Regions from separate parts of the Streptosporangium sp. NPDC000509 genome, predicted to be linked through region 3. Evidence: riboswitches for the same ligand, from Rfam matches in the RefSeq annotation. Region 3 holds a riboswitch; each other region holds the start of a gene.

Region 1 (3,267 bases), on a different contig from region 3:
CCGTCCCCGGCGTCCTCGTCATGTGCGCCTCCTACGGCGCCTCCCTGACCGCGGTCGCCGTCAGCCAGGACATGAGCCGGGGGATCGTCGACAGGTTCAGGTCGATGGACGTCGGCGGAGGGGCGTTCCTGGGCGGGCACGTGGCCGCCAGCACCGTGCGCAACCTCACCTCGCTCGTCATCGTGTTCGTCGTCGCGTTCCTGCTCGGCTTCCGGGCGGACGCGGACCTGGCGGGCTGGGCCGCGGCGGCGGGCATCCTGGTGGTGTTCGTCCTGGCCGTCTCCGCGGTCTCGGCCGTGGTCGGCCTGCTGGCCAGGACGCCGGAGGCCGCGGGCGGCTTCACCTTCGTGGTGATGTTCCTGCCCTACCCGAGCAGCGCCTTCGTTCCGGTCCACACCATGCCCACGTGGCTGCACGGGTTCGCGGAGAACCAGCCGGCCACGCCGATCATCGAGTCCGTGCGTGGCCTGCTGCTCGACAGGCCCGTGGGGAGCGACCCGTGGAAGGCGCTGGCCTGGTGCGGTGGTTTCCTACTGGTCTCGGCGCTGCTGTCCGGCAGGTTGTTCCGCGACCGCGCCCGCTGAGGTATCCGGAGGGGACGCGCTCAGCTGACCAGGGTGAGCCAGTGCGGCGCGTCCCCGAAGGGGGCGGTGCGGGTGGTGACCGCCTCCATCAACCAGGCGGCCGAGGCGCGGGCGCTCTCGACCACGTCGGGCGGGTAGGCGTACCTGACCCGGTGCTCCTCGAACTCGTCCTCGTCGTCCAGGAAGACCCGGCTCCGGCGGCCCTTCAGCAGGTTCTCGCGGACCCTGATCACGTCGAGGTCGAGGTCGATCATGGTGACCTGGCCGTCGCTCCACCGCGGCACCGTGGAGATGTCGCAGTAGATCTCGTGCTTGTGCGGTGCCGTGTTGAACGCGGCCGTCCACCAGGCGTCGCGGGGGAAGAGCATCACGAACGGATGCGGCCAGGCGACCGCGGGGCCGTCGCCCTTGTGGCCGCTGGAGTTGGCCACGCAGCCCGTCCACACCCCGTGCTCGTCCTCGCCGAGCAGCAGGCCGCGGTGGTGCCAGTGCAGTGACCCGTCGTACTTGCGGTAGACCACGTTCACGCTCTCATAGGACATTCCCCGACATTAAGGCTTGACAGAGATCTATGTATTTCCTACCTTCTAAATAGGTTAAGAGTGTCAGTGCGAAGCCCCGGCTGGCTGACCGGCAACCCTCGCACCGCGGCGGGGTGCCCCCGGGGGAGACCAGGCGGCACGGTGGGCGTGCCGCAAGCGCGGACCCCCTCACCGGGGTCACCACGACATGTCCGGGAGCGTCAGATGCCGAAGAGCAGCACACTGAACTACGCCAGCCCCGTCGACCTCGACACCCACGGCCACTACCGGCCCGGTGGCAGGTCCGGCCTGCGCTACCCCTTCACCGGGCGGATCGGCACAACCGCCTTCCCCGCCGAGCCGGGGCGCTACCACCTCTACGTCGCGGCCGTCTGTCCCTACGCGCAGCGCGCCGCCATCGTGCGCTCCCTCAAGGGACTCCAGGACGTGGTCTCGCTCTCCTACGTCGACGACGAGCGCGACGGACGCGGGTGGGCGTTCCGCGAGCGGCGCGGGGCCGACCCGGTCAACGGCTTCACCACCCTGCGGCAGGCGTACGAGGCGACCGAGCCCGGCTTCGACGGGCACGTCTCGGTGCCGGTCCTGTGGGACAGGACGAGCGGTCGCATCGTCAGCAACAACTTCCCCGACATCACGATCGACCTCGCCACCCGGTTCGGCGGTGACCCCGAGGCCGACCTCTACCCCGAGGAGCTCAGGCCGGAGATCGACGAGCTCAACACGAGGATCTACGAGATCGTCAACACGGCGGCGGGCCGCGTGGCGTCGGCCACCACCGAGAGCGCGTACACCGAGGCGCGCGCAGAGGTGATCGCCTTCCTGGACGAGCTGGACGACCGGCTGACCGACCGCAGGTACCTGTTCGGCTCGGGAATCACCGAGGCGGACGTACGGCTCTGGCCGACCCTGCTCCGCTTCGACCTGAGCGACAACCCGGCGGCCAGGATCAGCGAGCGCCCGCTGACCGCCTTCACCAACCTGTGGGCCTACGCCAGGGACCTGTACGCCCACCCCGCCTTCCGCGAGAACACCGACTTCACCGTCATCTCCCCCCGGCACGGCGAGACCGACACCTGGCGTGTCCCGGTCGAGCCGCTGTACGCCGACTGGGACGAGCCGCACCGCAGAGCCGCCGTATGAGCGCCTCGATCGCCGTCGTCGGCGCGGGACCGACGGGCACCTGCCTGGTGGAACGGATCTGCGCCAACGCCGCCGACCTGCTCGGCTGGCCTTCGCTGGACGTCCACGTGATCGACCCCCATCCGCCGGGCGGCGGGCGCGTCTGGCGGCGCGACCAGCCGGACCTGCTCTGGATGAACTCCACCGCGGCCGACGTGACGCTCTTCACCGACGAGTCGGTGCGGTGCGAGGGACCGATCCGCCCGGGACCCACGCTGGCCGAATGGCTCGGCGGAGACCCCGGCAGGTTCGCCACCCGCCCCGCGCAGAGCGACTACCTCTCCCACGTCTTCCACCGCGCGGTGGCGACCGCGCCGCGCGGCGTCCGGGTGCACGTGCACGCCACCCGCGCCGTCGACCTCGCCGACGTCCCCGGCGGCCAGGCGGTGAGGCTGGAGGACGGCAGGACGATCGAGGTCGACGCGGTGATCCTCGCCCAGGGCCACGGCGACGTGACCCCGACGAGCGAGGAGGGCACGCTGGCCCGCCTCGCCACACGTACGGGGCTGCGCTACCTGCCCACCGGCTACGCGGCGGACCTCGACCTGGACGGCGTCCCCGCGAGGGAGCCGGTGATCGTACGGGGGATGGGGCTCGCCTTCGTCGACCTGATGGTGCTGCTCACCTCGGGCCGGGGCGGCCGGTTCGTCCGCGAGTACGACGGGGAGCTCGTCTACCTGCCCAGCGGGCGGGAGCCCCTCCTGCACGTGGGCTCGCGGCGCGGGGTGCCGTACCACTCCAAGACCGGCTACCCCTTCAAGGGCGCCCGCCCGCCGGTGCCGCGCTTCCTCACCCGCGAGGCGCTGGGCGAGGGACCGTGGGACTTCCGCAAGGACGTGTGGCCGCTGGTCGCCAAGGAGCTGGCCTTCGCGTACTACCACGAGCTCATCACCGCCCACCCCAAGCGCGTCAAGCTGGGCTGGGAGGAGTTCGAGGAGGGCTTCGCGGCCGAGGAGTGGCGC
Region 2 (3,267 bases), on a different contig from region 3:
GCGTCCAGACCGCCCTCGCCGGCACCTCCATGCCGAGCATCCGCTCCACCGCGAGCACGACGCCCAGCTCGTTGGCGAACGCCGACAGCCAGTCGTGCCGGTTCGCCAGCACGATGATCTGCCGGTAGTCACGCACCTCGAAGAGCTTCTCGGCGCCCCGGTGCATGTAGCCCACGATCGGCTCGGCGGAGCCGATCCGCTCCCCGTCCAGCGTGAGCCGCAGCCGCAGCACACCGTGCGTGGACGGGTGCTGCGGCCCGATGTTGAGGACCATGTCCTCGGTGGCGAGCTCCTTGCCGTCCGCCCCCCGTACGGCCTCGGCTCCAGCCCCCATCCCCACGCTCAGCTCACGGCGCGCGCCTTCAGTCATAGGGCCATGCTGTCACGTCAGCCGCGCGAGACAAGATCCCGCAGGGCGCCGATCAGTCGGTCGACGTGCTCGGAGGTGGTACCGATGCCGATGGAGGCGCGGACGGCGGAGGCGGTGACGTCGTCGCAGCCGCCGTCCTTGGCGCCCAGCAGGTGCCGTACGAAGGGGTGGGCGCAGAACTTGCCGTCGCGGACCCCGATGCCGTAGTCGCCGGACAGGGCCTCGGCGACCTCGCGGGCGGTGAAGCCGTCCACCACGAAGGAGACGATGCCGACGCGCGGGTGGTCCGGGCCCCACAGGGACAGCTCGTGGACGCCGGGGACACCCGCGAGGCCCGCCCTCAGGCGCCGGAGGAGGTGCTCCTCCTCGCGGACCAGCGGGGTCCAGCCGGTGGCGGACAGCGCGTCGCAGGCCGCGGCGAGCGCGATGGCGCCCAGCACGTTCGGGGTTCCGGCCTCGTGCCGCGCCTCCGGGTCGTCGTGCCACTCGGTGTCGTCGTCGTTCACGGCCTTCACCGCGCCGCCGCCCCGCAGGTACGGCTCGGCGTCGGCGAGCCAGTCGGAACGGCCGATCAGCGCGCCCGTGCCGAACGGCGCGTAGAGCTTGTGGCCGGAGAAGACCACGTAGTCCAGGTCGAGGGCCGTCAGGTTGAGGCGGCGGTGCGGGACGAGCTGCGCGGCGTCGACGAGGACGCGGGCATCGTGGCGGTGGGCGATGTGGGCGAGCGCCGCGATCGGCCACAGCTCCCCGGTGACGTTGGAGGCGGCGGTCACGACGAGCAGCTTGGGGCCGTCGATCGAGGCGAGGGCGTCGTCGACGGCGCGGACGGCCTCACCGGGGAAGGCGGGGGCCGCGAGCCGCACGACCCGCTCCCAGGGCAGCAGCGAGGCGTGGTGCTCGGTGTCGAAGACCACGGTGGTGGTGCCCTCGGGCAGGCTGCGGGCCAGCAGGTTGGTCGCGTCCGTGGTGTTGCGGGTGAAGATCACCGAGTCGTCGGGGCGGGCGCCGACGAAGGCCCGCACCGTGTGCCTGGCCTGCTCGTAGCGGGCCGTGGTCAGCTGGGACGCGTACCCGGCGCCGCGGTGGACGCTGGAGTAGGCCGGGAGCGCGGCGGCGACGGCGGCGCTCACCGGCTCCAGACAGGGGGCGCTCGCGGCGTAGTCGAGGTTGGCGTAGCGGACGAGCCTGCCGCCCCTGACCGGGACCTCCAGGTCCGAGCCGAGCACGGCCGGGATCGGCCGGTCACCGGACGCGCGGGTCTCGGGGACGGCGGTGGTGGCCGGGGTGACGGGGGTGGCGGGGGTGCCGATCGTGAGGGTGGACACGCCATGGCTCCTTCGAGGTCATCGGACCCCAACCCATGGCATAGGTGCCTGGAGCCCGCGCTTGCCCGGCACACCTCGTGCCGGACCAGGTCCTCACCCGGGGCACCCCGCCGCGGACGCGAGGGTTGCCGGCCAGCGAGCCGGGGCTTGTCACTGGCACTCATGACCTACGGAGGCACTATAACCGACGTCCCGCGGTGGCCCGCAAGTCCGAAAGGTGATCAACCCGGTGTCCGGGGCGGGAGCGAGCGCCTGGGCGCGTCCGGCGAATTGACGGCGAAGTTGTGATGAAAGGAAGGAACTCGGGGCCTTTCCCGGTCGTCCTGGAGTCAGCCGAAGAAGGTCAAGCCGGCTGGATGATCGCGCGTTCGAGCGTTGGCCGAAGAAATCGGCCGAAGAAGGAGAAGGCCATGGATTGGGTCACCAACCCCGAGATATGGATAGGTTTTTTCACCCTTGTCGCCCTGGAGATCGTCCTGGGGATCGACAACATCATCTTCATCTCGATCCTGGTGGGCAAGCTCCCGCCCGCGCAGCGTGACAGGGCACGCAAGATCGGTATTTCCGTCGCCCTGCTCAGCCGTCTCCTCCTGTTGTTCGCGCTGTCGTGGGTGGTGAGGCTCACGACGCCGATGTTCGAGGTCTTCGGGCAGGGGATATCGGGGCGCGACCTGATCCTGATACTCGGAGGCCTGTTCCTGCTGGGCAAGAGCGTCCACGAGATGCACAGCAGCCTGGAGGGGGACTCCCACCACTCCGAGGGCAAGGTGTCGGCGTCCTTCACCTCGGTGATCATCCAGATCATGATCCTCGACGTCGTCTTCTCGCTCGACTCGGTGATCACCGCGGTCGGCATGGTCGACGAGCTGGGCGTCATGATCGCGGCCGTCATCGTCTCGGTCATCGTGATGCTGATCGCCTCAGGGCCGATCAGCCGCTTCGTGGACCGGCACCCGAGCATCAAGATGCTCGCCCTGTCCTTCCTGGTGCTGATCGGCGTCGTGCTCATCGCCGAGGGGTTCGAGCAGCACATCCCCAAGGGCTACATCTACTTCGCGATGGCGTTCTCGCTGCTGGTGGAGCTGCTGAACATCCGGATGCGCGGCAAGGCGGGCAGGCGTAAGCCGGTCGAGCTGCGTTCTCGCTACGGTGCCGAGGACCAGGCGGGTCGTACGGACTCGGTGGACGGCACGGACCGGAAGGACTCGGTGGATCCTACGCACCGGGCCGGCTCGGAGGCGTCGGCGGTCGCGGTGCCTCAGGGGGTTCCGGCGAGCCAGACCGGTCCCGCGGACGGAGTGGATGAATCATCTAAAAAGGGAAATTCGGACAAGCGGCCCGACTCCTGACCAGGATTACGATGATTACGTGCGCTTTGATCCCTGGAATCCGGAATTCGTCGCCCACCCCTACGACGTCTACGACGAGCTGAGGCGGGAGCGGCCGGTCGGCTTCTTCGAGCCGACCGGCCAATGGCTGGTGGCGAGGCACGCCGACGTCAACGCGCTGCTGCGAGACCGCAGGCTCGGCCGGTCCTACCTGCACGTGGCCTCGCACCAGGAGTTCGGCAGG
Region 3 (3,267 bases):
TGAAGGCGCTTGAGCGCGACCTCCGGCTGACCCCGGCCGAGGCTCGCGAACGCCTGCTCAACGAGGCCCGCCTCACCCCGATCGCGTTGCGGATGGCCGAAAGACTCGGTCCCCGTTTCGGCGGCGTCTGGCTTCGGGGAACCACCGCGGACACTCTGATAACGGCCACCACCAGTGGCACCGATGTCCCCTCGATCCTCGCGGCGGGCTCCGAGGCCCAGGTCGTCCCCAGGTCGCTGGCGGAGCTCAACGAGATCAAGACGAAGCTCGACCTCTCCCCGGATTTCTCGCGGCACGTGGCGAGTGTGCGTTATGTCGACGTGAAAAGGAACAAAGTACTCGTCCTCTCCCTGAACCCCGAGGCGGCCGAGGGCGTCGTCCTGGACAGTGACGTGGACGAGGACGCGGTGCAGGTGGTGCCCACCGCCGAGGCTCCTCTGCCCCTGTACGACCTGGTGGGCGGCAACGCCTACTACATCGGTTCCACCAGCCGCTGCTCGATCGGCTTCCCCGTGCTCAAGGGCACCCAACCGGGCTTCGTCAGCGCGGGCCACTGTGGAAAGGCCGGCGACACCACCACCGGCTTCAACCGAGCCCCCCAGGGTGTCTTCCAGGCGTCGACCTTTCCCGGCAACGACTACTCCTGGGTCATGGTCAACGCCGACTGGACCCCCACCCCGTCGGTGGACAACGGCCAGGGCGGCGTCGTGTCCGTCGCCGGAGCCACGCCCGCCATCGAGGGGGCCTCGGTCTGCCGGTCCGGCTCCACCACCGGCTGGCACTGCGGCCTCATCCAGCAGCGCGGCGCCAGCGTCACCTATCCCCAGGGCACCGTCTCCGGGGTGACCCGCACCAGCGTCTGCGCCGAGCCAGGGGACTCGGGCGGCTCCTTCATCTCCATCGACCAGGCCCAGGGTGTCACTTCCGGCGGCTCCGGCGACTGCGACCAGGGGGGCACCACCTACTTCCAGCCGGTCGGCCCGATCCTCACCGCCTACGGCCTGACCTTGAGGACCGTCGCGGGCAATCAGCCACCGCCGGTCTTGGGCACCTGCACCGGCTTCCCGAACACCTACACCGGCACCCTCGCCAACGGCGCGACCGCCTACCAGCCCAAGGGCCGTTACTACAGGTCAACCACGGGGGGCGTCCACTCCGCCTGTCTGACCGCTGAAGGCAGCGACTTCGACCTGTATCTGCAGAAGTGGGACGGCAGGAGCTGGGCGGCCGTCGCCACCTCTGACGGCCCAGGCGCCAACGAGAAAATCTCCTACACCGGCACGGCAGGCTACTACCGATATCGGGTGGTCGCCGCAGCCGGCTCCGGCTCCTACACCCTCGGATTCAGGGTGCCGTGACTCGTTCCCAGGCACCTTCGGCGGGCCGTGTCCGGCGCTGACCCGAAGGGGTGAGGCCCCCGCCTGGCGGGGGCCTCACCCGCTTGTGCGTGGTGCCCGCCGCGTGTCTCGCGGTCGGCGGCCCGGTTCCGGTTGTCCGCTGGATAACACGCCGTATCTCGCACAGTGAGACACGAAGTCAGGAGGACGGTGGGGCGAGGTAGAGTGCTCAAGACCTGCGCGTCAGGTTTCCAACTGAATATCTGCTCATCCAGAGGGGTGGAGGGACCGGCCCTGCGAAGCCCCGGCAACCATCCCGGTTCACGACCCGTGATCTGAACGAGGTCGACCGGGACAGGTGCCAATTCCGGTCTGTGACCAGGGTGGTCCAGACGAAGATGAGGGAAAGGCCTCGCTTCATGGCGCTCGCAACCACTGAGAACACCACCTCCTCCGCTCGTGCCGACGGCGCGCGCGACCGGCGCTTCGGCCCCGCCGTGGCGCTGTCCTGCCGGGAGTGCGGTGCCCGCTACGACCTCGGCCCCAGCTTCGCGTGTAGCGAGTGTTTCGGGCCCCTTGAGATCGCGTACGACTTCGGGCGTGTGACCCGGGAGCGGATCGCCGAGGGGCCGACCAACATCTGGCGCTACCGCTCGCTGCTGCCCGTCCCCGAGGACGTGGCCGCCAAGCCCAACATGGCGCCCGGCTGGACCAAGCTCGTCAACGCCGGCAACCTCGCCCGCGAGCTGGGCATCCGCTCGCTGCACGTGAAGGACGACTCCGGCAACCCCACCCACTCCTTCAAGGACCGCGTGGTGGCCATCGCCGTCGAGGCGGCACGCAACTTCGGTTTCCACACCCTCTCCTGCTCCTCCACGGGCAACCTCGCCGGCGCCGTGACCGCCGCCGCCGCGCGGGCCGGGCTGGACGCCTGCGTGTTCATCCCCTCCGACCTGGAGCAGGCCAAGATTGTCATGGCCTCCGTGTACGGCGGCAGGCTCATCGGCATCGAGGGCACCTACGACGACGTGAACCGCTTCTGCTCCGAGCTCATCGGCGACGAGCTGGGCGACCAGTGGGGCTTCGTCAACGTCAACCTCCGGCCGTACTACGCGGAGGGGTCCAAGACGCTCGCCTACGAGATCGCCGAGCAGCTCGGCTGGCGTCTTCCCGACCAGATCGTCATCCCGGTCGCCTCCGGCTCGCAGCTCACGAAGATCGACAAGGGCTTCAAGGAGCTGATCGCGCTCGGCCTGGTCGAGGACAGGCCGTACAAGATCTTCGCCGCCCAGGCCGAGGGGTGCTCCCCGGTCTCGGCCGCCTACAAGGCGGGTCATGACGTGATCCGGCCGGTCAAGCCGGACACGATCGCCAAGTCGCTCGCGATCGGCAACCCGGCCGACGGGCCGTACGTCCTGGACATCGCCCGCCGCACCGGCGGCGCGGTCGAGGACGTCACCGACGCCGAGATCGTCGACTCGATCCGGCTGCTGGCGAGGACCGAGGGCATCTTCGCCGAGACGGCGGGAGGCGTCGTCGTCGGGGTGCTGCGCAAGCTGGTCGCCTCGGGCACGCTCGACCCCGACGCCGAGACCGTGGTCCTCAACACCGGCGACGGTCTCAAGACCCTGGACGCGGTGGCCGCGGAGGCGCGCCCGACCGCAGTGATTCGACCCTCTCTTGACGCATTCCGTGCGGCTATCGCCTAGAAATCGTGAAAGGTACTGAATTATGAGCGTTTCTGTGCGGATTCCGACGATTCTCCGGACTTGCACCGATGGTGCCGCCGAGGTGAACGGAGAAGGCGAGACCCTGCGCGATGTTCTTCAGAAGCTCGACGCGGACTTCCCGGGGATCGGTGCCCGGATTCTCGATGAATCGGGAAAGATCCGACGTTTTGTCAATGTCTACGTGGGGGATGAGGATGTCC

What was found. Region 3 has a riboswitch for S-adenosylmethionine ahead of thrC (threonine synthase). Riboswitches for the same ligand answer to the same signal wherever they lie in the genome.
Region 1: it holds a riboswitch for S-adenosylmethionine, as region 3 does, so the genes downstream of both, ACFY3D_RS17365 (glutathione S-transferase C-terminal domain-containing protein) here and thrC (threonine synthase) in region 3, are expected to answer to the same signal.
Region 2: it holds a riboswitch for S-adenosylmethionine, as region 3 does, so the genes downstream of both, ACFY3D_RS11250 (aminotransferase class V-fold PLP-dependent enzyme) here and thrC (threonine synthase) in region 3, are expected to answer to the same signal.

What each region holds. Positions count from the first base shown of each region.
Region 1 covers NZ_JBIAYX010000008.1:324,467-327,733, forward strand. The annotation lists gene ACFY3D_RS17355 (ABC transporter permease) at 1-584, shown strand, start outside; gene ACFY3D_RS17360 (DUF402 domain-containing protein) at 605-1,126, opposite strand; SAM riboswitch class IV at 1,179-1,291, shown strand; gene ACFY3D_RS17365 (glutathione S-transferase C-terminal domain-containing protein) at 1,331-2,266, shown strand; gene ACFY3D_RS17370 (FAD/NAD(P)-binding protein) at 2,263-3,267, shown strand, end outside.
Region 2 covers NZ_JBIAYX010000005.1:109,017-112,283, forward strand. The annotation lists gene ACFY3D_RS11245 (NADH-quinone oxidoreductase subunit D) at 1-370, opposite strand, end outside; gene ACFY3D_RS11250 (aminotransferase class V-fold PLP-dependent enzyme) at 388-1,695, opposite strand; SAM riboswitch class IV at 1,748-1,863, opposite strand; gene ACFY3D_RS11255 (TerC family protein) at 2,106-3,044, shown strand; gene ACFY3D_RS11260 (cytochrome P450) at 3,064-3,267, shown strand, end outside.
Region 3 covers NZ_JBIAYX010000028.1:28,095-31,361, forward strand. The annotation lists gene ACFY3D_RS36315 (S1 family peptidase) at 1-1,358, shown strand, start outside; SAM riboswitch class I at 1,602-1,742, shown strand; gene thrC (threonine synthase) at 1,757-3,046, shown strand; gene ACFY3D_RS36325 (MoaD/ThiS family protein) at 3,069-3,267, shown strand, end outside.